3 linked regions of the Zobellia alginiliquefaciens genome follow. The protein of the gene in region 1 interacts with the protein of each later gene in a pairwise test. Links are inferred from orthologs where the notes say so. Each region holds a gene or a part of one and is shown on either strand. Other genes may lie near its edges.

What was found.
Region 2: the proteins of dnaE (region 1) and P0077_RS14585 interact in binary tests that used the Escherichia coli proteins (3 or more experiments, as listed by UniProt). The link is inferred for Zobellia alginiliquefaciens from one-to-one orthologs.
Region 3: the proteins of dnaE (region 1) and P0077_RS07775 interact in binary tests that used the Escherichia coli proteins (3 or more experiments, as listed by UniProt). The link is inferred for Zobellia alginiliquefaciens from one-to-one orthologs.

Annotation. Positions count from the first base shown.
Region 1 is NZ_CP119758.1:1,378,719-1,390,431, reverse strand. The notes cover bases 2,394-7,369. They hold dnaE (DNA polymerase III subunit alpha), read right to left. Parts: upstream 7,028-7,369; coding sequence 2,594-7,027; downstream 2,394-2,593. Other genes in these bases: trxA (thioredoxin), read right to left, coding at 2,394-2,452. Outside these bases: P0077_RS05810 (hypothetical protein), read left to right, coding at 128-856; P0077_RS05800 (DUF58 domain-containing protein), read right to left, coding at 1,083-2,012; more of trxA, read right to left, coding at 2,135-2,393; P0077_RS05785 (30S ribosomal protein S16), read left to right, coding at 7,436-7,972; ribosome maturation factor RimM, read left to right, coding at 7,990-8,520; P0077_RS05775 (sugar phosphate isomerase/epimerase family protein), read right to left, coding at 8,562-9,605; P0077_RS05770 (tRNA1(Val) (adenine(37)-N6)-methyltransferase), read left to right, coding at 9,783-10,493; P0077_RS05765 (acyl-CoA dehydrogenase family protein), read left to right, coding at 10,549-11,713. UniProt on the Escherichia coli protein: DNA polymerase III is a complex, multichain enzyme responsible for most of the replicative synthesis in bacteria. This DNA polymerase also exhibits 3' to 5' exonuclease activity. The alpha chain is the DNA polymerase catalytic subunit.
Region 2 is NZ_CP119758.1:3,462,791-3,472,483, reverse strand. Bases 3,925-6,880 are described here. They hold P0077_RS14585 (DNA polymerase III subunit gamma/tau), read left to right. Parts: upstream 3,925-4,462; coding sequence 4,463-6,298; downstream 6,299-6,880. Other genes in these bases: P0077_RS14575 (alkaline phosphatase family protein), read right to left, coding at 6,657-6,880; P0077_RS14580 (transmembrane 220 family protein), read right to left, coding at 6,295-6,654; P0077_RS14595 (RsmD family RNA methyltransferase), read left to right, coding at 3,925-4,014. In the rest of the region: P0077_RS14615 (DUF4126 domain-containing protein), read right to left, coding at 1-360; P0077_RS14610 (ATP-dependent DNA helicase), read right to left, coding at 464-1,903; P0077_RS14605 (hypothetical protein), read left to right, coding at 2,005-2,658; P0077_RS14600 (DUF3822 family protein), read left to right, coding at 2,633-3,466; more of P0077_RS14595, read left to right, coding at 3,466-3,924; more of P0077_RS14575, read right to left, coding at 6,881-8,030; metabolite traffic protein EboE, read right to left, coding at 8,034-9,227; P0077_RS14565 (3-dehydroquinate synthase), read right to left, coding at 9,229-9,693. UniProt on the Escherichia coli protein: Part of the beta sliding clamp loading complex, which hydrolyzes ATP to load the beta clamp onto primed DNA to form the DNA replication pre-initiation complex.
Region 3 is NZ_CP119758.1:1,821,869-1,831,563, forward strand. The notes cover bases 4,139-7,096. They hold P0077_RS07775 (methionine aminotransferase), read left to right. Parts: upstream 4,139-5,017; coding sequence 5,018-6,175; downstream 6,176-7,096. Other genes in these bases: P0077_RS07770 (ThuA domain-containing protein), read right to left, coding at 4,139-4,905; P0077_RS07780 (3-oxoacid CoA-transferase subunit B), read right to left, coding at 6,540-7,096. In the rest of the region: P0077_RS07745 (fumarate reductase/succinate dehydrogenase flavoprotein subunit), read right to left, coding at 1-439; P0077_RS07750 (succinate dehydrogenase cytochrome b subunit), read right to left, coding at 442-1,110; P0077_RS07755 (RimK family alpha-L-glutamate ligase), read left to right, coding at 1,367-2,257; P0077_RS07760 (succinylglutamate desuccinylase/aspartoacylase family protein), read left to right, coding at 2,288-3,277; P0077_RS07765 (DUF2721 domain-containing protein), read right to left, coding at 3,540-3,929; more of P0077_RS07770, read right to left, coding at 3,931-4,138; more of P0077_RS07780, read right to left, coding at 7,097-7,193; P0077_RS07785 (four helix bundle protein), read right to left, coding at 7,240-7,590; P0077_RS07790 (CoA transferase subunit A), read right to left, coding at 7,641-8,342; P0077_RS07795 (penicillin-binding protein 1A), read right to left, coding at 8,458-9,695. UniProt on the Escherichia coli protein: Shows aminotransferase activity with methionine and histidine as substrates, and to a lesser extent also with phenylalanine.

The sequences.
Region 1 (11,713 bases):
GAGCTATTTCATGCTGTAAGATTTTAATAAAAATATAGACCGGCCTGTTGAAGGAGGTGATTGGGGGATTATCAAATTTTGCGGGCTCGGTCTTTAATAAAAGGTAATTAAAAAGAGAAGTAAGTGTATGAAAAATATAGGAGTTCTTTTATTCGTCCTTCTTTTGTCATTTCCAAAACAGGGGCATGCTCAAGATAGTGGTGCTGCGGTTGCTGGAGCTGTTGGTGCGTTGGTTGCTATTGGGGCAGGTATAGCTGCGGTAGAGCAGATGAAAGAAAGGGCGGAACTTACTGCCACGGAATGGTTGTTGGCCAACAATCCGGAAATAACAAGTTTCTCTTTAAAAACACTGGATTTTGATGGAAAGAAATTGAAAGACATGTCTTCTGCCTCGCTCATTACGTTTAAAATTCAAGAATTTCTACCTGGAGATGACCCAGAGTTAAACGGAAGAAAGCAAGTGTTGTTAGGTTTTACGAGCCACGGTTGGATTAATGAGTATGGTATAGATTTTACGAAAATAAAGTGGTTTTTAATAGATAGTTTTGAATGGACCAATATGATGGTGTCATATGTAAAAACAGCATCTAAGGAAAGTGACAATAATAAGACCGAAAAAATATTGGTGAAAGGTAAAATTGTGAATAGGGGAGTTAGAATTAAAAATAAGATGGCTATACCATTTTACAAACTCTCTGGAGATATGTATGTGGTCACGGATTATTCAAACGATATGAAGTTTGTTTACAACGAACGTTCTTTAGGTATTTTCCTAAAAGACACCAAAGATTTGGTACAGATTAAACGGAGTAGCCTTATTGATATTCATCAGTTCTTTTTTGAGGATAATTATTAACCTTTAGAACTTATTTTATTTCTAGTTTTGGAATAACCGTAAAACTAAAAAAGCCTCCAACTTGCGTTGAAGGCTTTTCGCGGTCTGGACGGGACTCGAACCCGCGACCCCCTGCGTGACAGGCAGGTATTCTAACCAACTGAACTACCAGACCGTGGCGTTTAGCGAGTGCAAATATACACCGCATTTTCAATTGCACAAACATTTTTTAATAAAAGTTTCATCTTTAGATAAATTTCTGCCTTTCTACCAAATAGGTGTTCAGCATTTTTGAAAAATCCTCCCGTACATCTACCTCCACATATTTAATTCTATATTGGGCGCATTTTAATTTTAAATCTTCAAAATAGTGGCGGACACTACGTTCGTAGGATTCTTTTATGTTGCTGGAATACAAATCTATGTGTTCGCCGGTCTCTACATCTAGAAAACGTTTAGGGGTATTGTCAAAATCAAAATGGTACTCGGTAGATTTGTCCAAAAGATGGAATAATACTACCTCGTGCTTGTTGTATTTTAAATGTCGGAGAGCTTCAAAAATTTTTTCATCATTTGTAGAATTTTGAAACATATCCGTAAAAAGAAATATGAGACTCCTTCTTTTTATGTTTTCCGCAATCTGGTATAAATAGGTGTAGGTTTCCGTTTGCGGAGCGGGATTTTTGTCTAAACAGACCTCACTTAACTTGGCCAAAAGCATCTGGTGGTGTCTTTCACTACCTTTTTCGGGTGAATAGAAATTATAGGTGTCTGAATATACACTGAGTCCAACGGCGTCTCGTTGCCTTTTTAAAATGTTCATGAGTGCTGCTATGGCGAGCGCACTAAAGCCTATTTTGTTCAGATTACTAGCGGATAGGTTCTTTACCTCCGGGTAGTACATTGATGCTGAGCTATCCAAAATCATATGGCACCTTAAATTGGTTTCTTCTTCATATCTTTTGGTATAGAGCTTGTCCGTTTTTGCAAAAAGTTTCCAGTCAATATGCTTGGTGCTTTCTCCTGGGTTATAAATTTTATGTTCTGCAAATTCTGCTGAAAAGCCATGAAACGGACTCTTGTGTATGCCACTAATGAAGCCTTCCACTACTTGGTTGGCCAATAGCTCCAGGTTTTGGAAAAGTGATGTATTATTTAATTCCGATTGCAGGTTCATAGCACTAAGATAGGTATTAAACGGAAAAGGCTTGTTGCGATACGAGTTGAGGTATGGACAAAAAAAATTCCGCTAAATGCGGAATTTTTTTTATATCGTCCCATTTGCAGGGAAACGTAAAATTATAATGCCGCGTCAATCGCGTCTGTGTATACTTTTTTTGGAGAAACACCAACCTGACGGTTTACAATTTCACCGTCTTTAAATACCAATACAGTAGGGATGTTTCTAACACCATATTTAGCCGCAAATTCTTGATTCGCATCTACATCTACTTTACCTACAACAGCTTTACCGTCATATTCAGAACTTACTTCCTCAATGATAGGTCCAACCATTCTACAAGGTCCGCACCACGCTGCCCAAAAATCAACTACTACCGGTTTATCGCTTTTTAATACTACTTCATCAAAAGTAGCGTCTGTTATTTCTAATGCCATGATTTTAAATTTTAAATATATTATGCAAAGTTAGTCAAATATCTTACGGTTTCCTTACTAACGATACATTGGTTTTAGCTATTGCGCTATCAATCTAATTTATAATGTCAAAATTCTATATTTTTCATCTAAAAAGCTAGCTTAATTGAGTTTATAATGAACTTGATTGTCCGTTAGGGTGGCTAACAGTTCGCTGCTTATTTGTACTTTTTGCTTTCTACTGGATAGGCTTACTTTAATTTCTTCGTCCATTTCATAGACTATAAAATTAAGGGGGTGATTTCCAGGGTGGGATATAAGCGTGTCTTTCAGTTGATGAATGTCTTCTTCCTTAAGGTCGTCAATATTCAATTTAATTGTGAGCTTTTTGGCGTAAGACTCCATTACTTCTTGAAGGAGCATAAAACTGTTGAATTGAATTCGTGGGTCTCCCTTTTTTCCGGTATCCCTGTTCGTCCATCCGTCCTTTACAAAAACCTTGATGTAAGCGAACGAATTTATCATTAAGAAATGCCTGAACCTAAGGTATTCTTCACCGAAAATTCGGAAATCATAAGATTCTGTGTAATCCTCAACAATAAATGAGGCCCACCCTTTTCCGTTTTTAGATACCCGATGCTGAACGTCTGTAATAACACCTGCAAAGGCGAGTTCCCGGTTCACCACGGTTGAGAGGTCACTTAAATTTGCGAGGGAGGCATTGCAGAACGCTTTAATTTCTGTGTTGAAATCGTCTAACGGGTGACCCGAAATGTAAATACCTACTACTTCTTTTTCTCTACGGAGTTTTTCCATGGTGCCCCATTCTTCGCAAGGAGGTACGGTAGGTTCGGGTATTTGAACTTCACTGGCATCTCCGAAAAGACTCACTTGACTAGAATTTTCGCTTTCTTGAAATTTGGCACCGTACTTAACGGTTTTTTCCAAGAAAGTAACCCCATCTCCCTCATCGTGAAAATACTGTGCCCTATGGGTGTCCCCAAAAGAATCAAAACCACCGGCTACGGCTAAACTTTCAAATGCTTTTTTGTTTGCTGCACGTAAATCTATGCGTTTGGCAAAATCAAAAACCGACTTGTACGGACCGTCTTTTCTATTTTCTACTATGGTTTCAACCGCTCCACGACCAACTCCTTTTACGGCGCCCATGCCAAAACGTACGGCGCCGGCATCATTTACGGCAAACTTGTAGAAAGATTCATTAACGTCCGGCCCAAGTACATCTAAGCCCATACGCTTACATTCTTCCATAAAGAAGGTAACCTGTTTAATATCATTCATATTATTACTCAATACCGCCGCCATATATTCGGCAGGGTAGTGGGCTTTACAATAGGCGGTTTGGTAGGCGATCCATGCATAGCAAGTGGAGTGCGATTTGTTAAATGCGTAAGCGGCAAAGGCTTCCCAGTCTTTCCAAATTTTCTCCAGTTTATCAACGGCATGTCCTTTTGCGGAAGCTTGATCAATGAATTTTGGCTTCATTTTGTCAAGTACGTGCTTCTGCTTTTTACCCATCGCCTTACGCAAGACATCGGCTTCACCTTTGGTAAAGTCCGCCAACTTTTGCGAAAGGAGCATCACCTGCTCTTGGTATACCGTAATACCATAGGTTTCCGCTAAATATTCTTCACAGGCATCCAAATCATACACAATTTCTTCGGTACCATGTTTACGGGCAATGAAACTTGGTATGTATTCCATGGGACCTGGTCGGTACAAGGCGTTCATGGCAATAAGATCCGCAAAAACGGTAGGCTTTAACGAGCGCATGTGTTTTTGCATCCCGGGAGATTCATATTGGAACACCCCAACGGTTTCACCTCTTTGGAAAAGCTCGTATGTTTTTTCATCATCCAACGGAAAATTCTCCGGATCAAGTTCAACACCGTGTTTCGCTTTTACGATTTTAACGGTATCCTTAATTAAGGTCAGCGTTTTCAATCCCAAGAAATCCATCTTCAGCAGTCCGGCATCTTCCACTACGGAGTTGTCAAACTGCGTACAGTACATGTCGGAATCCTTGGCAAGTGCCACGGGTACGAACTTGGTAATATCATCTGGGGTAATGATCACCCCACAGGCGTGAATACCGGTATTACGAACGGAACCTTCTAAAACGTAAGCTTGGTTAAGGGTTTCGGACTCTAAACCGTCGCCTTCCGATATATTCAGAAGCTCATTAATTTTCTCTAGCTCTTCACTATTGAACTTACTTCTAAGTACTTTTTCATCGACTCCGATAATCTTTTTCAGCTTAGACATGTTCGGAATCAACTTCGCCATACGGTCTGCATCTCCCAAAGGAAGGTCTAGTGCTCTTGCCGTATCACGAATAGATGATTTTGCAGCCATAGTACCGTAGGTGATAATCTGCGCCACCTGATTGGATCCGTACTTGTCAATTACATAATCCATAACTCGGCTACGCCCTTCGTCATCAAAATCAATATCGATATCGGGCATACTTACACGATCCGGATTTAGGAAACGCTCAAAAAGTAGGTCGTACTGAATAGGGTCCAAATTGGTAATCCATAAACAGTAGGCAACTGCAGAACCTGCAGCAGATCCACGACCGGGACCTACGGAAACATCCATATCTCTGGCGGCCCTAATGAAATCTTCAACAATCAAGAAATAACCAGGGTAACCTGTTTTTTCAATTACCTGAAGCTCAAAATCTAGTCGTTCATCAATTTCGGGTGTAATTTCACCGTATCTCTTTTTGGCACCTTCATAGGTAATGTGACGCAGAAACTTGTTCTCACCACGCTTACCGCCGTCCAATTTATCTTCTTCAAATTGAAATTCTTCAGGAATATCAAAAGCAGGTAACAGTACATCGCGTGCCAAAGTAAAGGTCTCTACTTTGTCAACGATTTCTTGAATATTAATGATAGCTTCAGGAATATCCTTAAAAAGCTCTTTCATCTCATCCGAAGACTTAAAGTAGTATTCTTGGTTAGGCAAACCGTAACGATAGCCACGACCACGACCAATAGGGGTGGACTGCTTTTCACCGTCTTTTACGCATAAAAGAATATCGTGCGCATGAGCGTTTTCTTTTTCGGCGTAATAGGTATTATTTGTGGCAACGAGTTTTACATTGTGTTTTTTGGCAAACTGAATCAAAACTTGATTTACACGGTCTTCATCTTCTTGACCGTGACGCATGATCTCTATATAAAGGTCATCGCCAAAAGTTTCTTTCCACCAAATAAGGGCTTCTTCTGCCTGGTTTTCACCAACGTTCAATACTTTACTGGGTACTTCGCCATAAAGGTTTCCTGTCAACACCATGACATCTTCTTTGTACTGCTCGATGACTTTTTTATCGATACGAGGTACATAATATTTACCGTCAACAAAGGCAATGGAAGACATTTTTGCTAAATTCAAATAACCCTTTTTGCTTTTAGCGAGCATCACTATTTGATACCCATTGTCTTTTTGAGACTTGTTGGTGTGGTCTTCACAGACTTGAAATTCACAACCGATTATAGGGGTGATTTCCTGTTCTGGTTCCGGTAATTCCGCTAATGGTTCTTCACCTTCTTCCAGTGTTCCGTTCTGTGTAGCTTCGTAGCGTTTTAAGTTGGCTTCGTTTCTTGCAACAACACCTTTATTGTGGTTCAGGACTCCATTTACGAAGTGAAAAGCCCCCATCATGTTGGCATGATCTGTCATGGCTACGGCAGGCATTTTTGCTTTTGCTGCGGCTTTTACCAAATCCGGGACGCTAATGGTAGATTGTAATATGGAGAACTGCGTGTGGTTGTGTAAATGGGCGAAACTTGCGTTTTCTAAAGTTGCAAGGTTTTCTTGTATTTCCTCTTGTGAAACTCCACCCGTATCTTTTTCCCAAAGCGCATCCGCTATTTTTTTCGATGCTTTTTTTAGGTTGATGTGCTTAAGGCCGATAAGCTGAATCTCTTGCGGGTTGGCCTCAGAGAAATTCTTGAAATAATCTGGCTGTACATCTAATTGCTCAATGGTGTATTGTTGCTTACGGATAAGCTCTAAAAAACAACGTGTAGTTGCCTCAACATCCGCAGTAGCATTATGCGCTTCTCCAAAAGGCTCACCGAATAAATATTGATGCAATTCGGTCAATGTAGGAAGTTTGAACTTGCCACCACGACCACCGGGAATCTGGCACAGTTGTGCCGTATGCTCGGTACACGTATCTAAAACGGGTAATTCCTGCAATGGGTTTTCAACGCCTAAGCGGTGGAATTCCGCACCCATGATATTTAAATCGAATCCCACGTTCTGTCCAACAATGAATTTTGTTTTGGACATGGCAATGTTGAATTTCTCTAAAACTTCAGCAAGCGATACACCTTGTTGCTCGGCTAGCTCGGTAGAAATACCGTGAATTTGCTCGGCATCGTATGGAATATTGAATCCATCAGGGCGCACCAAATAATCTTGATGTTCAATACATTTACCCATTTCGTCATGCAGCTGCCATGCAATTTGTATACAACGTGGCCAGTTGTCAGTGTCGGTAATAGGGGCATTCCAGTTTTTTGGAAGACCAGTGGTTTCGGTATCAAAGATGAGGTACATATAGAATATTCTGAGTGTTCAACGCGGTCAGGTCATTGACCTGAAAAGTGCCTATAAAATTACTAAAAAGCAGCTGTTAGAAAAAACGGAATTGCTAAGAGTTATTAACGAGTACCATTTTGATGTTTTGTATGGTTAAGTAACTCAAAATTTAGTGGTGTATCAATTTGTAATTTTATGGCAGCGGCTTATGGTAGCGGGTATTTAAGAACTATTTTTGTGTTTGTAAAACATGTCTTTTTAAGTTTTTATATGCAGTTGTTCAAATAACGTTGAATCAATGTTGTCAATTCGACAATTTGAATTATATTTGCACCCGCTTTCAGATGAGCATTGCTTGTTGAAGGCGAACGAGTTAAAAAACTAGAATTAATAACAAGGGTCGGGCACCCTACAAATTAATGTGATATGCCAGTAAAAATTAGATTACAAAGACACGGGAAAAAAGGAAAACCATTCTACTGGATCGTAGCAGCAGATGTTAGAGCTAAAAGAGATGGTAAATTCTTGGAAAAATTAGGTATCTACAATCCTAATACAAACCCTGCAACTATTGAACTTGATGTTGATAGTTCTGTAAAGTGGTTACAAAACGGTGCACAACCTACAGATACTGCTAAAGCAATTCTTTCTTACAGAGGTGTTCTTTTAAAGCATCATTTATTAGGTGGTGTGCGTAAAGGAGCATTAACTGAAGAGCAAGCTGAAGAAAAATTTAATGCTTGGGTAGAAGAAAAAACAGGTAAAATTGCTTCTAAGGTTGAAGGTCTTGACCAGGAAAAAGAAGCGGCGAAAGCTGAGGCTTTAAAAGCTGAAAAAGAAGTAAACGAAAAGAGAGCACAAGCTGCTGCCGAAGCTGCATTGCCAGAAGCACCGGAAGGTGATGAGGCTGCTGCTGAAGAAGCTCCATCTGTAGAGGCTGAAGCGTCTAAAGAAGAAGAATAAATAAATTAGGGACGAAAATGCGTAAGGAAGATTGTTTCTACCTCGGTAAAATCGTTTCTAAATATAGTTTTAAGGGTGAGGTGCTGGTTAAGCTGGATGCCGATGAGCCCGAGATTTACGAAAACATGGAATCAGTTTTTGTCTTGATGAAAGGCAATGTACTGGTTCCATTTTTTATTGATAGATGTCGCCTGCATAAATCGTCACTTCTACGAATAGATTTTGAAGAAGTAAAAGATGAAATGGCAGCAGACCGGATAATGGGACATGAACTTTATCTACCTTTATCGGCACTTCCCAAGTTGGAAGGGGATAAATTCTACTTTCATGAGGTCATCGGTTTTGATGTGCTAGATGATACTCATGGTAATATTGGGAAAATTACTGGAGTAAACGATACTACCTCTCAGGCCATTTTCGAAATTGAAAAAGATGGGAAAGAAATTTTAGTTCCCATAATAGACCAAATCGTGAGGAAGGTTGACCGCGATAGCAAGGTTGTTCATGTAAGTACTCCAGATGGCTTGGTTGACCTATATTTAGGGTAAACCAGAGTTAACCTAGTCTACCTCTTTAGGATCCGTTACATTTATTTTAGTGCCTTCTCACAGAAGGAGACACATTTTTGAACTTCCGCTACGGCATTGGAGCCTTCAGGAATTTCATATTCCAGTTCTACGGTTCCCGGAAAATTATACTTTTTATCCCGAATCAATTGTAGAGCGCCAGCTAGCGGTGTGTCACCACTTCCCCAAACTAGATTGCCCTTACCGTTCGCGGGTATTTGCCTATCCTTTAAATGCATGCTTTTAATATACCCATGCTTATTCTTTATGATATCTAAAGGTGCAGTATTTCCTGCAGCTACAAAATGACCTAAATCTAGGTTTAAAGCATTGAATTTGGATTGCTCCAAAGCAGTGTCCCAGAAAGTAGGAGTTTGTTGCTCATGACCATGATAGGCAATGTAAATTCCATGTTTTTTGGCAAAATTGCCCAGTCTTAGTGTGGTGGCATCGTCTCCAGGGTGCTCAACGGTAACATGGCTAGCTCCTAACACCTTGGCAGTTTTCATGCCCCAGTCAATATCAGCGTCCGAATTTTTTTTGCCAAAGGTATTTCTAGGTTTAAAGGCATAGATGTCAACCCCCGCATCATTGTACATTTTGCGAAATTTCTTGAACTTTTTCATATCCGCATTTTTTCGCCATTCGGTAACTTGTTGGTTGTAAACTGCTTGTTCTGCCTGTATTTCTGTGAGTTCTTTTGCTTCGTCTTTGGTAATGTTTCCTCCCCGTTTCTTTTTCATCAACCCGAAAAATACACTTCTGTCCAATGTGTTTTCGGGTCTGCCGGCAAAAACTTCTGCAGGGTCGCCTATCAGTTCAATGGCATTGATGCCACAATCCAATACGTATTTAAGCGTGGCTTCGGCACTTTGATCCTCCATACTTCGGAAAGAATAGGTAATCACGCCTATTTGTACTCCATTAAATTTAGAGTTCGGTTTCTTGTAATACTTTAGAATGGATGGCACTCCAAAAAGAGATGGTGTAATTAGGCTTGAGCCAGCTGCTACGGTTAGGGTGTTTCTTAAGAATTTACGCCTTCCGGCATTTTTGTTGTCTTGCATTACAAATTAATTTAAGGGTTGAGAGGTATTTATTGATGAGTAAAATATTTCAAAGAAAATTAGGTAATTTCAAGACTAAGGACAATTTTTTATACTCAGTGTAACAAAACCCTTAAGAGGTGAAATTTTATTCGGATATTTCACCGGTATAGAAATGTGTAAATACCGATTTTAAGAATGAAACCGTTCAAATTCAAGCAGTTTAGTGTAGAACAGGACCAATGTGCCATGAAAGTGGGAACTGATGGCGTGTTATTGGGGGCGTGGGCAGCCATTGAAAACAACCCCGAATCTATTTTAGATATCGGCGCGGGAACAGGACTCATAGCATTGATGATAGCACAGCGTAGTTTGGCCGATAGTATTGATGCGTTAGAGATTGATGAAGGTGCTTATGAGCAGTGTGTCTCAAATTTTGAAGCTTCGGATTGGGGTGATCGACTTTTTTGTTACCATGCAGGACTTGATGAATTCGTGGATGAATGGGAGGATCCGTATGATTTGATTGTTTCTAATCCGCCTTTTTATTCCGAAGATGTTTCTAGCGGAGACAGCTCGCGTGATAATGCAAGGCAGAATCAATCGTTACCTTTTGATGAGCTATTGGAGGGGGTGTCAAAATTGTTGGCCCAAGATGGTTCGTTTGCTACGATTATTCCGTTTAAAGAAGAAACGGCTTTTTTACAGTTGGCAAAATCTTTTGGATTATATGCGCAGCGGATTACTAGGGTGAAGGGAAGTACAACATCAGAAGTTAAACGAAGTTTGTTGCAATTTGGTTTTGCTGAATCGGATGTTGATTTGAGCGAGTTGATTATCGAAACTGGAAGACACGAGTACACAGCGGAATATGTAGCGTTGACAAAAGATTTTTATTTGAAAATGTAACAATTATGGTTTATAGTGTTATATTTCATTGTTACATTTGATAAAAATCCATTTTATGAAACCTGATTTGTTCGAAGCTCCCGACTATTATAATCTTGATGACCTTTTTTCCGAAGAACATAAATTGGTGCGCGATGCTGCCCGCCAATGGGTAAAAAGGGATATTTCCCCTATTATTGAAGAGTATGCTCAGAACGCAGAATTTCCGAAACAAATTTTAGGAGGTTTGGCCGAAATAGGTGCGTTCGGACCTTATATTCCAGAGGAGTATGGGGGAGCGGGATTGGACCAGATCAGCTACGGACTCATTATGCAAGAAATAGAGCGTGGCGATAGTGGCGTGCGTTCAACTGCATCCGTACAATCGTCATTGGTGATGTATCCAATTTTTACTTACGGAACTGAAGAGCAACGAAAAAAGTATTTGCCAAAGTTGGCTACTGGCGAAATGATGGGGTGTTTTGGTCTCACAGAGCCCAATCACGGTTCTAATCCTAGCGGTATGGAAACCAAGTTTAAGGATATGGGAGACCATTACCTTTTAAATGGTGCTAAGCTATGGATTTCTAATTCACCTTTTGCGGATATTGCCGTAGTCTGGGCAAAAAATGAAGAAGGTCGGATTCACGGGCTTATTGTAGAACGCGGTATGGAAGGTTTTTCTACTCCGGAAACCCATAATAAATGGTCTTTACGAGCTTCGGCAACCGGCGAGTTAATTTTTGATAATGTAAAAGTGCCCAAAGAAAACATATTGCCCAACAAATCAGGACTGGGTGCGCCCTTAGGTTGTTTGGATTCTGCACGCTATGGAATATCCTGGGGAGCCATTGGTGCCGCTATGGATTGTTATGATACGGCACTCAGATATGCTAAAGAAAGGGTGCAATTTGGAAAACCGATTGCTTCCTTTCAATTGCAGCAAAAGAAATTGGCCGAGATGATTACTGAAATCACCAAGGCCCAGTTACTGGCTTTCCGTCTAGGGCAATTAAAAAATGAAGGAAAAGCCACTTCTGCCCAGATTTCTATGGCTAAAAGAAATAATGTGGATATGGCCATTAAGATTGCTCGTGAAGCTAGACAAATATTAGGCGGAATGGGAATTACAGGGGATTATAGCATTATGCGTCACATGATGAACTTGGAGAGTGTAATTACTTATGAGGGAACCCATGATATTCACTTATTGATTACCGGAATGGATATTACGGGCTTTC
Region 2 (9,693 bases), 2.1 Mb from region 1 along the record:
TATGGCCGTTGCAGTTCCTCCTCCCGCTATAATTGCCAAAGACCAAGTTACCACAGGGTCCAAATCAGCAACAGTAGACACCATTACCGCAGTACCCGCAATTGCCGCCAAAGGCACTGCAAAGCTATCCAAAACATTATCTACCCAAGGTATGAAGTATGCAAAAATTTCTACAAAAGTAGCAGCTCCTAAGGTAATCAAGGCAGCTACACTACCTATCCATTGCCAACTCTCGTTCAATTCCCATACACCAGTGTACGAGGCAAGACTCAATGCAAAAAGAGGTAAGAATACACGAAAACCCACCGAAGCAGCCAAACCTATACCCAAAAAAATACTGGTAATAGTTTCCAATGTCATGACAGTACAAAATTATTTCTGGTGAGTGAGAGACTAAAACAAAAGTCTTCTTAAATGAAGAAAACGGATTCCATCCCAACACTTTACAAAGTTGCAATTTAACCTATTCCGAACCAACAAAAAAATCATCCTTAAAACCAATGAGATACAGTTGTTTTTTTGCCCTAGTGACAGCAGTGTACAACCAACGTAGGTACTCTCTATCCACTCCATTGGGCAAATAAGGCTGTTCTACAAAAACAGTGTTCCATTGTCCACCTTGGGATTTATGGCACGTAATAGCGTACGAAAATTTTACTTGCAAAGCGTTAAAGTACTTGTTGCTCTTTACCCCTAAAAACTTCTTGTATTTGGAAGATTCATCTACAAAATCTTTCATTACCTCTTGATAAAGTCTATTCCCTTCCTCATAAGGCAATGAAGGTGTTTCCGCCTTAATGGTATCTAACAACAATACCGTTTCAAAAGGTTTTTGATTAGGATAATCTACCATTTGTACCTTCACTTCAGCAAATCTAAAACCATACAGCTCTTTTATTGCGAACAGCTCCAGCACCTCAATAATATCTCCGTTTGCAATAAAACCAGCCTCTGTATTGGGAGGTAACCAGAAATAATTATTCTTGACCACCATCATATAATCCCCTACGGAAATCTCGTTCTCCAAAAATAAAATCCGACTACGGATATTCTCATTATAAAGGTTAGCCCTTTTATTAGACCTGACTATAAAAGCGGTCTCTTCTTTTCCATTTTCAGAATAGCTCGTATCTATAGCCTCCTGTATTTCATACCCATCCACTAGCCGTACAATATCTCTAAAACTGCTGAGATGAAATTTAAACTCATCTACAAAACTACTTTGTAGCTGCTCACGAAGTAACGTTGCATTCACCAATATACCGGAATCTTCAGCTTGGCGCACTACCTCGTCCAATTCTAATCGCACTACCTCTTTATCATAATTCAGAGCCAATTTATCAGGATCCAAGGCAGGACTCAAATTTAAATGCACCGGTGGTAACTGAGCGGTATCCCCAATTAAGATCAGTTTACAATTATGGCCTCCATACACAAACTGAATTAAATCGTCCAAAAGGGAACCATTACCAAAAAGCTTAGAGTCCGTTGGGGCATCCGGTATCATAGATGCTTCATCAACAATAAAAATTGTATTTCTATGCTTGTTGGGAGCCAGAACAAATTGGATACCACCTCCACCCTGTTTTTTAGGAAAATAAATTTTACGGTGAATGGTAAAGGATTGCGTATTCGCGTAGTTAGACATCACCTTTGCCGCCCGGCCGGTAGGAGCCATCAAAACAGCTTTCATTCTAGTATTCCACAAGCTGCTTACCAAGGTTCCTACCAAGGTTGTTTTACCAGTACCGGCAAAACCTTTAAGTAAGAACACATCGTCCCTTCTGTCAGAAAGTATATACGTAGCTAGTTTTTGCAGTGCTATCGCTTGCTTAAGAGTAGGCTCGTGTGGAAATTTCTCCTTTAATATTTTGTAAAAAGATGCATCGTTCAACGTAGTCATAGGTATCAAAGATAAACAGGATTTTTAGGCGAAAAACTTTTGCGATTGAAAAAAAATTGTAGATTTGTGACAACCACTAAAATATAATTAACACTAGAGAAATGAAGACCATAATTCAAATTGTACTTTGGGTTGCTTGTGTAGGTTTAGCATACCTTATATATCAATCAGTTACAGGCCCTATCCAATTCAACGAAGTCAAAGAACAACGTTTCGGGCAAGTTATTGCTAAATTGAAGGACATTAGAAATGCTCAAGAGGCCTACAAAACGGTCAACAGAAGATATGCTAAAGATTTCAACAGTTTGATTAAGTTTATCGATACTGCAGAGTACACTATTACTCAGCAAAGAGATTCTTCTTATATGGAATTCGATAAAACATACCAGATTGACTTATTGAAAGAAGTGAAAATTATAGATACACTAGGTACCGTTTCTGTAAAAGATTCACTTTTCAAGAGTGACAATCGTTACAAGACCCTTATGGAAGTACCTTTTGCTAAAAATGGCGAAAAGTTTGAAATGAAGGCCGATGTTCTTACCAAAGGAAATTATAAAGCTCCTGTTTTTGAAGCTAAAGTTGACAAGTCAGTTGTTTTATACGATCAGCAGCCTACTCTTTTAAAGAAAGAAAAAGCAGAGGTTGGTGTTGAAGAAGTAAACGGACCATCCATAAAAGTAGGTTCTTTAACTGAAGTTAGTACTGCCGGAAACTGGCCCCCTATATATGATAAAAAAGGAGACCAAAAATAATACTGGAGAACCAGTGGAGAATTTTAAAAAACTGTCCATTCAAGTTAGCTTGAATGGACTTTCTTTTTGTGTTTTTGACACAGTAGCCCATAGTATTTTAGATTCCGAAAAAGTGGTTTTTGCAAAGGAACTGACCCCTTATGAAATACTTAAACGTTTAAAACTTCTTTTTTCCACGCATAAAATAGAGCAAGAACAGTTTTCTGAAATTGTAGTAGTACACAGAAACAACCTTTTTAGTCTTGTTCCAAAAACCCTGTTCAACGAAAACGAACTGGCCAATTACCTTAAGTTCAACACCAAAATATTGGCTAACGACCACTTGGCTTTTGATGAACTTGAAAGTTTTGATATCAACAATGTTTACGTTCCTTTTGTAAACATCAACAACTACATTTACGACCTTTTTGGTGAATTTACCTTTAAGCATAACGGCACCGTTATGGTAGAAGCATTAATGAACGGGCAAACCCCTAACAAAAATGCCGTGTGCTACATACACACATCACAACGCCAAATGGACGTGACTATTATTGCGTCAAAAAAACTGTTACTCTTCAATAGTTTTAATTTTGTCACTAAAGAAGATTTTCTCTACTACCTACTTTTCACCTTAGAACAGTTAGAACTTGATGCGGAATCAGTATCCATTAAATTGTTTGGCGATATTGAAAAGGATGATGATATCTACGATTTGTGTTACAACTACGTAAAGGATGTTTCCATGTTTTACCCATCGTTCACCGAATATCCCGGCATTGACAAACCAGAAGAAACTATTGATTTCACCGTAATAAACGCTTTTTAATGCGCATTATATCAGGTATACATAAAGGAAAGCGAATAACGGCTCCAAGAAAATTACCCGTTCGCCCTACCACGGATATGGCCAAGGAAGCCTTATTCAACATTTTGAACAACCGTTATTATTTTGATGAACTCGTTGTCCTGGACCTATTTGCAGGCACGGGAAACATCAGTTACGAGTTTGCTTCCAGAGGAACGCAACAAATTAGCGCGATTGATGCCGATTATGGATGTGTGAAATTTATAACCGAAACCTCGGAAGCACTTGAAATGGGCATCGTCGCCTTTAAAAGTGATGTATTTACCCATCTTGAAAAGTCAAGAGAAAAAGCAACCATAGTATTTGCTGACCCACCATACGACCTCCCTGTGGAATCTTTCGAAAAAATACCCGAAATGGTATTCAAAAATGGGCTATTACATAACAACGGTGCAGTCATAATTGAGCACGCCAGTCATATGGACTTGTCGCATATCGATAATTTTTCTGAAAAACGAAAATACGGAAGTAGCGTTTTTAGTTTCTTTGAGGCTCCAAATCAAGACTAACAATCACCAAAAAAAAATAAGCAGGCCATAAGCCGGATTCTGTTGAGTCCCTAAAGACCTCCCTATCATTTATCTAGTACTAACATTACTATTAGTCTCAAACCGCCTACCCTTCGGCTCGGGCGTGCAGCCCTCAAGCACCGATTTACATGACGTTTCACCGCATAGAGTTTACCTGGTTTCACTACAGCATTACCTGTACATACTTTCTGCTGCACTTGTCCTTTCCGTAAAACGGACGACGGGCGTTACCCGCTATGCTGCACTATGGTGTCCGGACTTTCCTCTCCCGTTTTCACGGCAGCGATAAGGCGGCCTGCTTAACGTGCTAAATTAGTACAATTGTTGATAAATAAAGACTTTATCCCATCGAAATAAAAGGCACTTACCATTCCTTATTTTATATTTGTAGTATTGAGTTAAAGTAAATTCTAAACCGCAAGTTTTTTTGGAACCCTTTATTGTATCGGCACGTAAGTATAGACCTCAAACATTTAGAGATGTTGTGGGGCAACAAGCCATTACCAATACCCTAACTAACGCCATTGAACACAATCACTTGGCGCAGGCCCTTTTATTTTGCGGTCCTCGTGGTGTGGGCAAGACTACTTGTGCACGAATCTTGGCCAAACAGATAAATTCTGATGGAACGGAACGGGAAGGTGAAGATTTTGCTTTTAACATTTTTGAGCTCGATGCCGCTTCAAATAACTCGGTAGATGATATTCGTAACCTTATTGACCAAGTGCGCATACCGCCCCAAGTTGGTAAGTACAAGGTATATATTATAGATGAGGTGCACATGCTCTCACAATCGGCCTTCAACGCTTTTCTAAAAACGTTGGAAGAACCACCAAAGCATGCCATTTTTATCTTGGCCACCACGGAAAAACACAAAATCATACCTACGATACTTTCTCGTTGCCAAATATTTGATTTTAAAAGAATTACAGTTAAAGATGCTGCAGAATACTTAAAATATATTGCGGAGAATCAAGGCATTGTTGCGGATGATGACGCTTTGCATATTATAGCTCAAAAGGCTGATGGCGCTATGAGAGACGCCCTTTCTATTTTTGACAGGGTTGTTAGTTTTTCAGGAAAGGAACTAACTAGAAAAGCAGTTACGGAGAATCTTAATGTTCTTGATTATGACACCTATTTCTCGGCAACAGATTTAATACTTGAGCATAACATTCCGCAGTTACTCCTTTTGTTCAATAAAACCTTATCACTCGGTTTTGACGGTCATCACTTTATAAGTGGTTTAGCTTCTCATTTTAGGGATTTAATGGTCTGTCAACATCAAGATACCATTAACTTGCTGGAAGTTGGTGACGTAGCCAAGCAGAATTACTTGGAGCAGTCAAAAAAGACCGGCATGCAGTTTTTACTTCAAGCTTTAAACATAGCCAATGACTGCGATTTAAAGTATAAAACCAGCAAAAACCAACGGTTGCTGGTAGAACTTACCTTAATGAAATTAGCTTCGATTGGATTTGAGGCAGAAAAAAAAAATTCTGAATCTGACGTCCTAGACGGTTCTACTATCGATTTTATAGCACCTGCTTCCTTTTTTAAAGGAAATAGCTCTCCTGAAAAAGCTCTGGCACAAACTGCCACACCCGCTAATCAGGAGCAACCAAAAACCGCTACTTCGGAAACAACTCCTACAGTTGAAAAACAGGAAAATCAACAGTACCAAGAAGAAGTAGCCACAAATGCACCTAGCACCAGAGCTGTTGCTGAACCTAGAATAGAAGAAACCAACACTCCTCAACCCGAAGCCTCACCAGCAAAGAAAATAAATATAGGCGGAGGAAAACGAATATCCGGACTTTCCATTTCTAGCCTAAAAGCAAAAAAAGAACACGAGCTTAGTCGCAAAGACGAAACCATTGACGAAAGCAAACTGCCAAAAGATGCTTTTACAGAAGAGGAAATGCAAAAACATTGGGCAGATTTTGTTGATAAAATCGATTTGGAAGGAAAGAAAATTCTAGCTTCCAACCTCAATGCAGATGTACCTAAATTAGTTCAAGACAAAATCATTTGGATAGAACTACCTAACGGAACCATGAAAAAGGAAATTGAGCGTGAGCAATATGGTTTAATGGAGCATTTAAGACGAAATCTCAACAACTACTTTATTGAACTGAAAATCACGGTTAATGAAACCGTAGCAAAGAAGTTTGCATTTACCCCTGAGGAAAAATATGAAAAGTTAAGGGAGAAAAACCCGGCTATAGACCTGCTTAGGCAAACTTTTGATTTAGACCTTTAATGCTGCACACGCTTATCAAAACGGATTCTAAGCGCATACATAAGCATTACTATTGCTATAATTAGCAAACCACAGGCTTCCCTTCCGCGTTCTATATTTTCTATCTCACCTTCACCTATTGTAAAACCTTCAAATTGAACGGGCCACTGTTTGAAAGTTCCTATAATAGACAACAAACAAAAGAAAATAGCGACTTTAAAACTCAAACGATTTATCACGAAAAGAATTGAAACCAAAGCCGCCAAGCCGTAGATTACATACCAGATCGTGGCGTCCGGGTCGTTATACTGCACAAGAGCTCCCCAAGCAAAAAGAATTGCAAACACAACACCCGTTATTTTGAAGAAAATTTTCATACTTACTCCGTTATATGGTCCTTTAGAATTGCATATACGTCCGTAGCCTCCACATCATCATTAAAATTTGCATTGACTTGATCGGTTATTAGGATAGGAAAATCTGCTTTATCTTCCGGTATCCTCCCGTGCGAACCTTTTACCAAAGTTGCATCCAAAGGAATGATGTTCATTACCGTTCTGAATCCCATTTTTTTCTTCAACAACATAGCTACAACCTTGGCCATCACTAATTTATCCTTAGGATCCGTCAACATCTCTACGGGATCATAACCCGGTTTTTTATGAATATCTACCATACGCGCATAATCTGGCGCCTTAGCATCATCCAACCAGAAATAATAGGTAAACCAAGAATCGGCATCGGCAACCACAACAAGGTCTCCGCTTCTTTCATGACTCAGATTCGCTTTTTGCAATTCATCGCCCGTCAATACTTTTTCCACGCCAGAAATGGATTCTAACAAAGCCTTTACCTCTAGCTTTACGGAAGGGTCATTTAAATAAATATGTGCAATTTGATGATCGGCAACTGCAAAAGCCTTACTCTGACCAGCATCCAAAAGTTCCAATCCACGCTCTTCTCGTATAGCTATATAACCTTTAGAGCGCAAGATTCTGTTTAAATGTATAGGGTTGTTTACATCCGTTATACCATACTCGGAAAGCAAAACAATTTGTGCATTACGCTCCTGGAAATGCTTTACCAACTGCTCCACTACCTTATCAATCTCTTTAAGGTCTTTTTTAATCTTGTCACAATCCAATCCATGACGTTGCAAGTTATAATCCAAATGAGGAAGGTATACCAATGATAAAGTGGGATTATGCATCTCGTCCGTCCGAATAGCTGCATCAGCAATCCATTTACTCGATTTTATAGAGGTTTTAGGACCCCAAAACTGAAACAAGGGAAAAGTACCCAATTCATCCTGCAACGTATCTCTCAACTCAGGAGGGTACGAATACACATCCGGTATTTTTCGACCATCCGCTAAATAGTTTGGTCTTGGCGTTAAACTATAATCTACGGAAGAATACATATTATACCACCAAAAATGGTTCGCTACGGTAAAATGTTCATCTTCTTTTTTAAGTTCGTCCCAAAGTTTATCAGACTGAACTAATTTATTAGACTGCCGCCAGAATTTCACCTCACACTCATCTTTAAAGTACCAACCGTTCCCAACAATACCATGTTCGTCAGGAGTTTTCCCTGTTAAATAAGTGGATTGTGCAGAACAGGTTACTGCTGGCAAAACAGGACTTATATAAGCCGATTTTCCTTTTTTTAGAAAGGATTCTATAAATGGGGTATGCTCCCCAATAAGACGCTGGGTCAAGCCCACCACATTAATCACTAGCGTTTTCTTCATCTTCTAAAACTTTTCTACAAACCAATCAATCTCCCTAATAATAGACTCCGAAAGGTCTTTTTTTAGAGCAGATGGGAGAACGTCCCAAGTATAGGTCTCAATCTCCAAATGTTTAGAAACAGGGTGTTCTTTTAAATATTTCATCACTTTTAGAATATGGTCTTGGGTAGAGTCTAAAGCGCCAAACCGTTCCAAAAATATAGGTACATGAAAATGTGCTCGTAATTCCTTAAATTCCCTTTTATGCTCAAGAACTATAGGCAGGTCATTATAGGTTTTCACCTTGCCACCTACCTTTTCAGTAACTTGATGTAAATAGGTAGGCTCATCAAAAAGAGCTAAAGCTTTCCATATTTCCTCATTTCCAGATGGATTTGAAAGGATTTTTAAAGCGGCACTTACTTGAATTTTACCTATTGCGATTCCTGCTTTTTCAAATTTTTCAAAAGTTTCCTTTGGCTCCTCATAAGCCAATGAAAAATGGCAGATATCATAACAAACCGTAAGATAACGGTAAATTAATTTCTTCGCATCTTCTACATCCAAGCCTAACGTATCACCTATCATGGTCTCACCAATAGGCAATAGATAATCTTTAAAAAATTGAAGAACCTCATCGCTATTCTCCAACATACCGTCCGGTTCCGGTTCAATATCAAGATGTAGATATTTTCCTGTTTCCTTTTCTATTTTATGCAGATGAATAGCGACTTCGACCATACCTTTGCCACCCGTTTCAAAAGCCGATTTTGTTGCCTCTTCCGTGGCGTGCCAATATTTATAACTTACAGGAGATGTTGAAATCCCACCTGTATTACCTTCCGGAAGCAAAGCGGCCAATTGATCAAACATTCGTTTCGTATAAATCAATCGCTCTGGAGTGGTCCAATCTGGTGCATGCACATCATCCTTAACACGTTCGTTATGAAAATTACCATAGGGAAAGCCGTTCATGGTAAAGACATATACCTCATTCTCACTTAACCATTGCTGAAATTCATCTAAATTTCCACTCAAGGCAAGTTCTTCACTCGCTTTATTAGACAATCTTAAACCCAACCCAAAAGGCTCACTAGGAGATACTTTTTGCTTAATCTGTGGAACATGATTCTTAAGACTGTCAAAAGTGGTCTTCCAATCAAATCCTGGGTGGATATTGGTACAATATGTAAGTTGAAAATTTTTATCTATGCGCAAGCTACTCTACTTTAAGTTTAGAAATTTCGTTTACCAACTCCAATGCGTTTTTCATGATTTCCCTATCTATTTCATGAACATCATGTTTTTTACCAATGTCCGAAATTAGAGTAATAGTGAGTTCTCCTCCTAAGTGCTCCCGGAATTCTTCAATTCCATTTAACAACTCCGTTACTTCTTTCTTAAAAGCCAACGGAAAACTCAGATCAAAACCTATATTCTGAAAAACACGTACCACACGATTTAAATCGGCTTCATTAATCAAACCGATTAAATGCGCATAGGCAACATCTAGAACAATTCCTTTTGCAACCGCTTCACCATGACGCAGTGCATAATTGGTCATATATTCTAATTTATGGGCAGCCCAATGTCCAAAATCCAATGGTCTGGAAGAACCACTTTCAAACGGATCTCCACCTTGAGCTATGTGATGCATATGCATTTCGGCACACCTATATATAGT
Region 3 (9,695 bases), 440 kb from region 1 along the record:
AACGGTTATCTAACAATCCGCCATATTCTCTTGCAAAAGGAACCCCTTGCGCAACACACTGGTCAATAATGTTAGCCGACTCTTCTGCCAAACGATATACGTTAGCTTCTCTAGAGCGGTAATCACCACCCTTTATGGTATCGTAGAAAAGACGATAGGCACTATCCCCATCACCTTGATAATTTTTTGCTGCGTTAATACCACCTTGAGCTGCAATAGAGTGTGCCCTACGTGGTGAATCTTGGTAACAAAATGTTTTTACGTTATAGCCCAATTCCGCTAAAGTAGCAGCGGCAGAACCACCTGCAAGCCCGGTACCTACAACTATAATATCTATATTACGTTTGTTAGCTGGGTTTACGAGATTAATATCGTTTTTATGTTGGGTCCATTTAGCGGCCAATGGCCCTTTTGGAACTTTTGAATCCAATATGCCCATAATTAATGTGTTATTGGGTTAAAATGATGGTAAAGAGCGATGAAAATAAATCCTAATGGAATCGCTATTGAATATATTTTTGTAAAAGTCTGGATACCTGCAGAGTACTTATTGTTCACCCCTACGGTCTGGAAAGACGAAGCAAAACCATGCCATAAGTGCAAGGCCAACAACACAAATGAGATAACATAAATGATGGTACGCCAGAAAGGCTGGAATTTATGTACAGTTTCCTCTAAGTAACGTGTGGGGTCCTCTGGGTTAGCAGCTATGTATTTATAGGATATCTCTTGTACCCAAAAGTCGTACAGGTGAAGGCCTAGAAAAGCAAGAACTACCAAACCGGTAATTATCATGTTCCTGGACATCCAAGAAGCATTGGCACTGCCTTTATACTGCTTATACTTTATTGCTCTTGCTTTATTGTTCTTTAATTCTAGTGCAATACCCATTGCAAAGTGAACGATTACACCAGTAATAAGGATAGGCTGCAAGAGATATTGCACCAATCCGTTGTAACCCATAAAATGCGACCACTCATTAAAAGTATCGGGGGCAATTACAGAGGTAATGTTAATGACAAAGTGTTGTGCTAGAAAAAAGACCAAAAAAAGACCCGATAGGGCCATGACCACTTTTCGGGCTATCGAAGATTGTATCAATCCGCTCATTTTATATTACGTTGGAGTTAGTTTAAAAGACTGCATACAAAATTAGGTCATAAGCTTGGCTTTAACAAACTTTATGGATGTTTAGCAAAGTATTTAGAAACGTTTTAAGTAAAAGATTTAAACCCAGAAGCTAATAGTGATTGGCTTTGGAAATTTTCTATGTGTACATTTGTCCATCAATTTACACTTCTTGTTTACGGTATATACATTTTTTGACCGATATTAAGGGTGAAAACGTACTCAGAGCTACACTACTATGGATATTGGTCTTCTTTCCGTAAGCATGAATGTCTATTCTACCCAAAGAATAGCAAACGAAGCCAAAAATTTAGGGCATTATATTGAATGGGTAGACCATACCAAGTGTTCCGTAAAAATAGGTAATGGCCAACCTCAAGTATTCTTTAGGGAAGAAAATATAATTGATGCTTTTGATGCCATTATTCCGCGTATAGGCACTAAAGTCACGCGCCATGGAGCGGCCGTTGTAAAACAATTTGAGATGAACGAGGTTTTTAGCTCGGCACATTCACAAGGAATTTCCAAAGCCAGAAACAAGGTAAAGGCACTTCAGTTTATGGCAAATAAAGGAATTCCTATTCCGGACACCTTGTTTTCCATAGACCCTGACAATATTGAGCAACAGATTGAATTATTGGGAGGTACTCCTCTCATAATAAAACTACAGGAAGGCACACACGGGCTAGGCGTTGTTTTGGCAGAAACTAAAAAATCTGCTAAATCTATTATTGATACTTTTTATAAAATGGATACCAGTATTCTCTTGCAGGAGTTTATTGAAGAAAGTAATGGCGAAGACATTCGTGTTTTTGTGGTTGGGAATAAAGTTATTGCGAGTATGAAGCGTAGAAGCGGAAATGATGAATTTAGATCTAATGTTCATCGTGGTGGAAGCACCGAAGCTGTGCAACTCACCAAAAAAGAAGAAACCATGGCACTAAATGCGGCCAAATATATAGGACTTGGTGTAGCCGGCGTGGATCTCATCCGTTCAAAAAAAGGGCCATTGTTAATTGAAGTGAACGCCTCACCCGGTCTTCAGGGGATAGAAGCAGCTACCGGTGTTAATATTGCTAAAGAAATTGTGCGGTTCGTAGAACGAAACTGTAGAAAAAAGAGAAAGTAAACATAGAAAAAAGGAACATCGGGAGCATATATGGAAACCAATAAAACAATTACCATTGAGGGCGAAAGCGTAAAGCCTGGAGAGACAAAACTGTTGAATATTAGTATTGACAGGCTTCCTACTGGAACCTTAATAGACATACCAGTTTACGTTTTCAATGCCAAAAAACCAGGCCCAACTCTTTTGGTACAAGCGGGTCTGCATGGGGATGAAATCAATGGTATTGAAATTGTACGCCGTATGTTATCTGAAAAACGGTTCAATATCACTAGAGGCGCAGTAATTGCCGTTCCCATTCTGAATATCTTCGGATTTATACATTATTCAAGAGATGTTCCTGATGGCAAAGATGTAAACCGTAGCTTTCCTGGGTCAAGAACAGGCTCAATGGCCGGTAGAATTGCTTATCACTATACCTCAGCTATTCTTTCTCAAATAGATTATGGAATAGATTTGCATACGGGCGGAGGTCAACGGCATAACTTTCCTCAAATTAGATACACCCACAATGATGAGCAAAGTGAAAAACTGGCCAAGGTATTCAATGCCCCAATTTCATTTGCATCCAAACTTATAAAAGGCTCGTTTAGAAATGCGGCTTTTTTATTGAAAAAACCTACGGTGGTTTTCGAAGCAGGTGAAAGTATGCGTTTTGATGAGTATTCCATTATTGAAGGCATGCAAGGAATTCTCAACGTCATGAAGCACCTTGATATGGTTACGACCCTAGACCCCAAATATATTGAACGGAACAATACCGTTCATCTTGGCGAAAGAAAATGGTTGCGTGCACCAACTGCGGGTATGTTTGTTCCCAGTATATCCAACGGAAGTGAAATTCAAAAAGGACAAGTTTTAGGCATTGTATCCGACCCTTACGCCAAAAGAAAGAAAACCGTAAAAGCGCCTTTTGATGGTCTAGTTTTTTGCATCAATCATCAAGCTGTAGTCAATCAAGGGGAAGCTTTATTTCATATTGGGAAACCTACCAATGAAGGTGTCATACAAGCGGATAGATAACAGACATTCGTCCGATATCCTCGAAGTTTAGTCGAGTTGGCAAAGAGTAGGTGATTCATCAACATTAAAAGCGCATTAAAAAAAACCGACCAACAGGTTTGTTTGGAATTCCTTTTACCGATAGACATCAAGAAATACGGTCGTTCATCGACCAATAACAAGCGAAAAACGAGGCTTTGCCCAAGAGCAGGTCACTTTAGCAATGTATAAATTAGACTATGCAGTCGGTTTTGTGAAATAACTCTTTTCAAACCAAAAAAGCCTATTTTTCCATATCCTCTAGCTGAATTTCCAGTGCCTTAGTAGACAACTGAACTTCAATTAAAGAGAGCATCAACGACACCATAAGAGCCAAAAGACTGATGCCAAAAACGAGGTTGGCCCAAAAGCCGAATTCCAGATAAATTAAACTCATGGTAATCACTGCCAATAAAAAACTGAATATTGCAGTCGCCTGCATATTCTTGATTATGGACAAACGCTTTCGCAACTTTTTTACCTGTAGGGCAATCGCAGGAGAAGAAGTTTCTTCATACTTCTGATGCAATTGCCTGATCAAGGCAGCAATGGCTAAATATCGTGCATTATACGCCAACATAGTTAGTGAGATTGCCGGAAAGAGCAAAGCAGGAATGCTTAATGTAAGCTCCATATTATTTATTGATCTTTCTTGAACTTGTTTTGTCGGCAGTTGGGAAATCCTCTGGAATCGCTTGTGTTACCTTTCCTGTAGCGGCCCATTCAGCGCCTCTAAGCATACTGGTTAAAAAGCCAACACATTCCACCGAGTAATCCACATGCCCCATAATATTATGGAATATGCGCCCTTTACCATACTCTAAAGACATTAAAGCAGGTTCATGCCTATCAGTGCCTTTATTTTCCGGATCGGAATATGCCGTTGCTAAAACCTTCATATTCTCTGCGGGTCCTCGAAGGCTATTGTACAATTCATCTTTGGTATGTAACCACACAGGGGGCATTCCCTTTGTAATTGGGTGCTCTTCTCTTATCTGAATTTGATATTCGCTCTGTGGGCCATGTGCACCGGCACTCCCAGGACTATCATCACGAATAAGTTTGCCGTCATTATTGTAATACACATACGGACCATCTTTTTCGGTTCGGTCTCCCCAACCTCCTAAACCAATCATTTCGTTATAAGCTTCCCATTTAGGGAAGGAATTATCGGCCGCGTGAAAAACAACTAGTCCACCTCCTTTTTTGATGTATTTCTCAAATTTCTTTTGTGTTTCCTCAGGCCATGGAGCAGCATTCCATCCAAAATTACAGATGACCACATCGTACTTTGAAAACTTGGGACTATAATTGGGGTCATGTTCCGGCTTTTCTTTTGCCTCCGTTTCCTGAACACCGGCTATTGGAAATTCTGAAATGTATTTATCTCCCTTCCATGTATATTCCGAACGAGCCACCTCAACCGTAAATAGACCGGTATTCTCCATTTCGGTTTTTAACATATATGTGATTTTAGGCCATTGCTCGTGATTGTTCTGGCCGTCCACAATAAGCGCTTTCATTTTTTTTGATGGAGATGATTGAGAAATAGCCGTATTAGAAACAAAAACTACGGAAAGTATAAAAACTAAGGTTCGAAAATTACACATATTACATATTTTGGATGCATAAATATAAGAGATTGTAGCTAAGTTTATTTAAAAAAGAAAAAGTATATGCCTATTAATGTTGTAAATTGAAATCTTAACCGAATCACGTAAAATGGCTTCTTCTCACCTGAAATTTGCATCAAAACTTCCGAATGCGAAGACTACAATTTTTACTACTGTTGGCAATTTGGCCCGCCAGCATAACGCCATAGATTTATCTCAGGGTTTTCCAAATTTTGAGATAGACCGTAAATTAAGGAATCTGGTTACAAACGCCATGCAAAACGGTCATAACCAATATGCTCCAATGCAAGGATATTACCGCCTCAGGGAAATTATTTCACAAAAAATTGAAATACTTCATAATAGAATCTATAACCCCGAAACTGAAATTACTGTCACCGTCGGGGCAACACAGGCTATTTTTACAGCTATTACCGCGTTTGTAAACAAAGGTGACGAGGTGATCGTATTCAAACCTGCCTATGATTGCTACGAGCCCGCAATTGAACTCAATGGCGGAATTCCCATTTATGTACAATTGGACGCTGATGGTTACAAACCCGATTGGCAAGCGTTCAAGACTAAAATTTCAGAGAAAACCCGAATGGTAATCGTTAATACGCCCCATAACCCAAGCGGGCGGATTTTCTCTAAAGAGGATATGCTGCAGCTTCAGGAAATTCTAAAGCCTACCAACTGCATTGTGGTTAGCGACGAGGTATATGAGCATATTATTTTTGATGGAAATGCACATCAAAGTGCTTCTAGGTTTGATGATTTAGCACAGCGTAGCTTTGTTTGTGCCTCTTTTGGAAAAACTTTTCACGTAACCGGATGGAAAATAGGTTATTGTGCCGCTCCCGAAGTTTTGATGCGTGAATTTAGAAAAACACATCAGTTTGCTGTGTTTTGTGTTGACCACCCTATGCAACGCGCCATGACGGACTATTTATGGAAAGAGGAAAACTATCTAAGCCTACCTTCTTTCTATCAAGAAAAAAGAGATTTATTTTTAGAAGGATTAAAAGGCTCCAAGTTTAAATTTAAACCCTCTGAGGGAACTTATTTTCAGCTGTTGGACTATAGTAAAATTACAGAGGAGAGTGATGAAGATTTAGCAAAGCGATTGATTACAGAGTACAAATTGGCAAGCATACCCATATCTTCTTTTAATGTGAATAACCGCCAAGACGGAGTTTTACGATTTTGTTTTGCAAAGAAAAATGAAACATTGAAACAAGCTATTGACATTCTTCAGTCGTTTTAAATCTGATGCAAAACCTTAAAAAAAGGCATAAAAAAAAGCGGCCTTTGGGTGAGCCACTTTTTTTTAATTTTTTTCAAAATGCTTTACAGCATAAATAATTTTCTGGTCAGCATGACAATTCCGCTGAAAAAATCATTTTTGTACACTTGAATCTCTTCTGGTGTTTGGTTAATTTGGGCTTCCATAGGTCGTAAGTTTAGGTAAAATCGGATTTGGGATGCGACTTTCGATTAATAACACCATAAAAATACGGCCTAAGGTCCTAGCTAAAAAAAACTTGTTGTGAAGTAGTATGTTTTTGTTGTGAAATAACAAATCGGTAGAATTCCGGGTACATCCCGATTAAATCGAGAGGTAATTTTACTTACAAATTCATTTCAGGAATCTCACCTTCAATGATTAGCGTACCCTCTGTTGCTTTTTCAATTTCTTCAACCGAAACATCTGGAGCGCGCTCCAGCAATTTAAAACCTTTTGAAGTTACCTCAATTACAGCAAGATTAGTTACAATCTTCGTTACGCAGCCGACCCCCGTAAGCGGTAAGCTACATTTCTTTAAAAGTTTAGATTCTCCTGCACGATTGGTATGCATCATGGCTACGATAATATTTTCGGCAGAAGCCACCAAATCCATGGCGCCACCCATACCTTTGACCATTTTTCCCGGAATTTTCCAGTTGGCGATATCACCATTTTCAGCAACTTCCATAGCACCCAAAATAGTAAGGTCCACATGTTGACCTCGAATCATTCCGAAACTGGTAGCCGAGTCAAAGAAAGAAGCACCATTAAGGGTCGTAATGGTTTGCTTTCCAGCATTTATAATGTCTGCATCCTCCTCCCCTTCAAAAGGAAAAGGCCCCATGCCCAAAACGCCGTTTTCACTCTGAAACTCTACATTTATATCATCTCTCACAAAGTTGGCCACCAAAGTAGGAATACCGATTCCTAGATTAACATAATAACCGTCTCTAACCTCTTTTGCAATTCGCTTTGCGATTCCGTTTTTATCTAACATAATTAATCTATCAATTAAAAAATGAGAAAATTTACCAATGTCGCTTTTATTTATTCTTTTTGCTCGTACTCACAATTTTGTACATAATTAAAGCTAGTTCATTTATATCAGTTTTTAAATCCTGTTTAAAAGGATATGTGGTAGCTCTTTCACATAATATCAACCAATATTTGGTTTCCTCTAGTTCCTTAAGAGCTATTTTCATTTTATGTATAAAATCCGCCCTACTCTCAGCATTTTGCGCTTCATGGATATTTGCTCCAATACTAGTTCCCGCCTTTAAAAGTTGATTGGCAATAATATACTTTCCCTTTTCTTTCAATAATTCACAAAAACTTATAATTTTCAAGGCAAAATCAATAGATTTCACAACAACTGGGTTTTCTTTTTTTACCATATTATAGCTTTAAAACACCCAATTGTTAGATTGACACATTGAATCATTTATTAATTGTGCGACCGCACAGTTCGTTGTTCAATCCGTTTTTCATAGTTTTTCCCTTGAAAAATACGCTGCACGAATATTCCGGGAATATGAATTTGGTTGGGATCCAATTCACCTGCAGGAACAAGCTCTTCAACTTCGGCAACGGTAATTTTGGCCGCTCCACACATACAGGGGTTAAAGTTTCTGGCGGTACCCTTAAAAATCAGATTTCCGGCTTCATCTCCCTTCCATGCTTTTACAAATGCAAAATCCGCATTAAACGCTTCCTCCAGCACATACATTTTTCCGTTAAACTCCCGGGTTTCCTTACCTGCAGCAACTTCGGTACCATAACCCGCCGGCGTATAGAAAGCAGGAAAACCTGCTTGTGCCGCACGGCATTTTTCGGCTAATGTACCTTGCGGAGTCAATTCCACTTCCAATTCGCCACTTAACATTTGCCGTTCAAACTCTTCGTTCTCTCCTACATAAGAAGATATCATTTTTTTAATCTGGTGCTTGTGCAATAGCAATCCTAGCCCAAAATCATCTACCCCGGCATTATTGGAAATACAAGTAATATCCTTGATGTTGGATTCTACAAGTGCGGTAATCGCGTTTTCCGGAATTCCACACAGCCCGAAACCACCTAACATAAAGGTCATTCCGTCTTGAATACCCTGCAAGGCTTCTTTTACATCAGTTACTTTTTTAGAGATCATACTAAAGGAATAAAAGATTTCTATTGCAGTCAAGTTACAATTTTAAAACGAAATTGCCCGTGACTTTCGGTGAAAGTCACGGGCAATTTATCAAGCATTTATCTGCTTCTATTCTTTAAAAATCCAAGTCGTCTAAATCATCATCCAAACCTTCATTTTCATCATTATCCTCTTCAACTTTACTACAATCTATATTTATGGACATGTTTTCAGGTTTATCAAATTCCCCATCGGAAATGCCTAAATCCTTATTCTCATAGTTCTTTTTCATGTACAGCCCCCAAATAGGTAGCGCCATAGAAGCCCCTTGACCATACGTTATGGATTTAAAGTGAACCGATCTTTCTTCACCACCTACCCAAACACCGGTTACCAGGTTAGGCACCATACCCATAAACCAACCATCACTCTGATTTTGTGTCGTACCGGTCTTACCCGCTATTGGGTTCGTAAATCCGTAAGGATACCCTGTTATAACCTCTTTATATGCCGTAGTGTTTTTCTGGTAAGAATGCCTTAATCTCGTACCCGAACCACCTTCGGTAACACCTTGCATTAGATCTACCATGGCATAGGCAACATCTTTACTCAATACATCTTTGGTTTCTGGAACATATTCATACAGAACCGTACCATTTTTATCTTCTATGCGGGTTACCATAACGGGCTTTACATAGACTCCTTGATTGGCAAATGCGCCATACGCCCCAACCATCTCGTACACATTTATTTCAGGGGTACCCAATGCTATGGAAGGTACCTCTAGAATTTCCCGGTTCAGACCTAGGTTGTTTACAATGGAAACCACGGACCTTGGACCTACACGGTCTATTAATTGTGCCGTTACAGTATTAACCGAATTTGCCAGTGCCGCTTTTAACGTATAATTTTTACCAGAGTATTTTCCATCGGCATTTTTTGGACACCAAGGCTCCATATTACCATGTTTTCCGGCTTCTATACAATATTGCGTATCCGGTAGTTCATCACAAGGCGATAATCGTAATTGATCTATAGCCGCAGCATAAACGAAAGGCTTGAAAGTAGACCCTGCTTGACGCGATCCTTGAATAACATTATCATACTGAAAGTGTCTATAATCAATACCACCTACCCAAGCTTTTACATGACCTGTCTGCGGTTCCATAGACATCATTGCCGCTCTTAGGAATGTTTTATAGTATCTAATAGAATCTAAAGGCGTCATAATTGTATCACGCTCACGACCGTCACTATTCCAATCAAAAACGGTCATCTCTGTCTTTTTCTTGAAAGATTCTCGGATTACCTCTTCAGATTTACCCTCAGATTTCATTTGTCGCCAACGATGAGAGTTTTTCATTGCACGCTCCA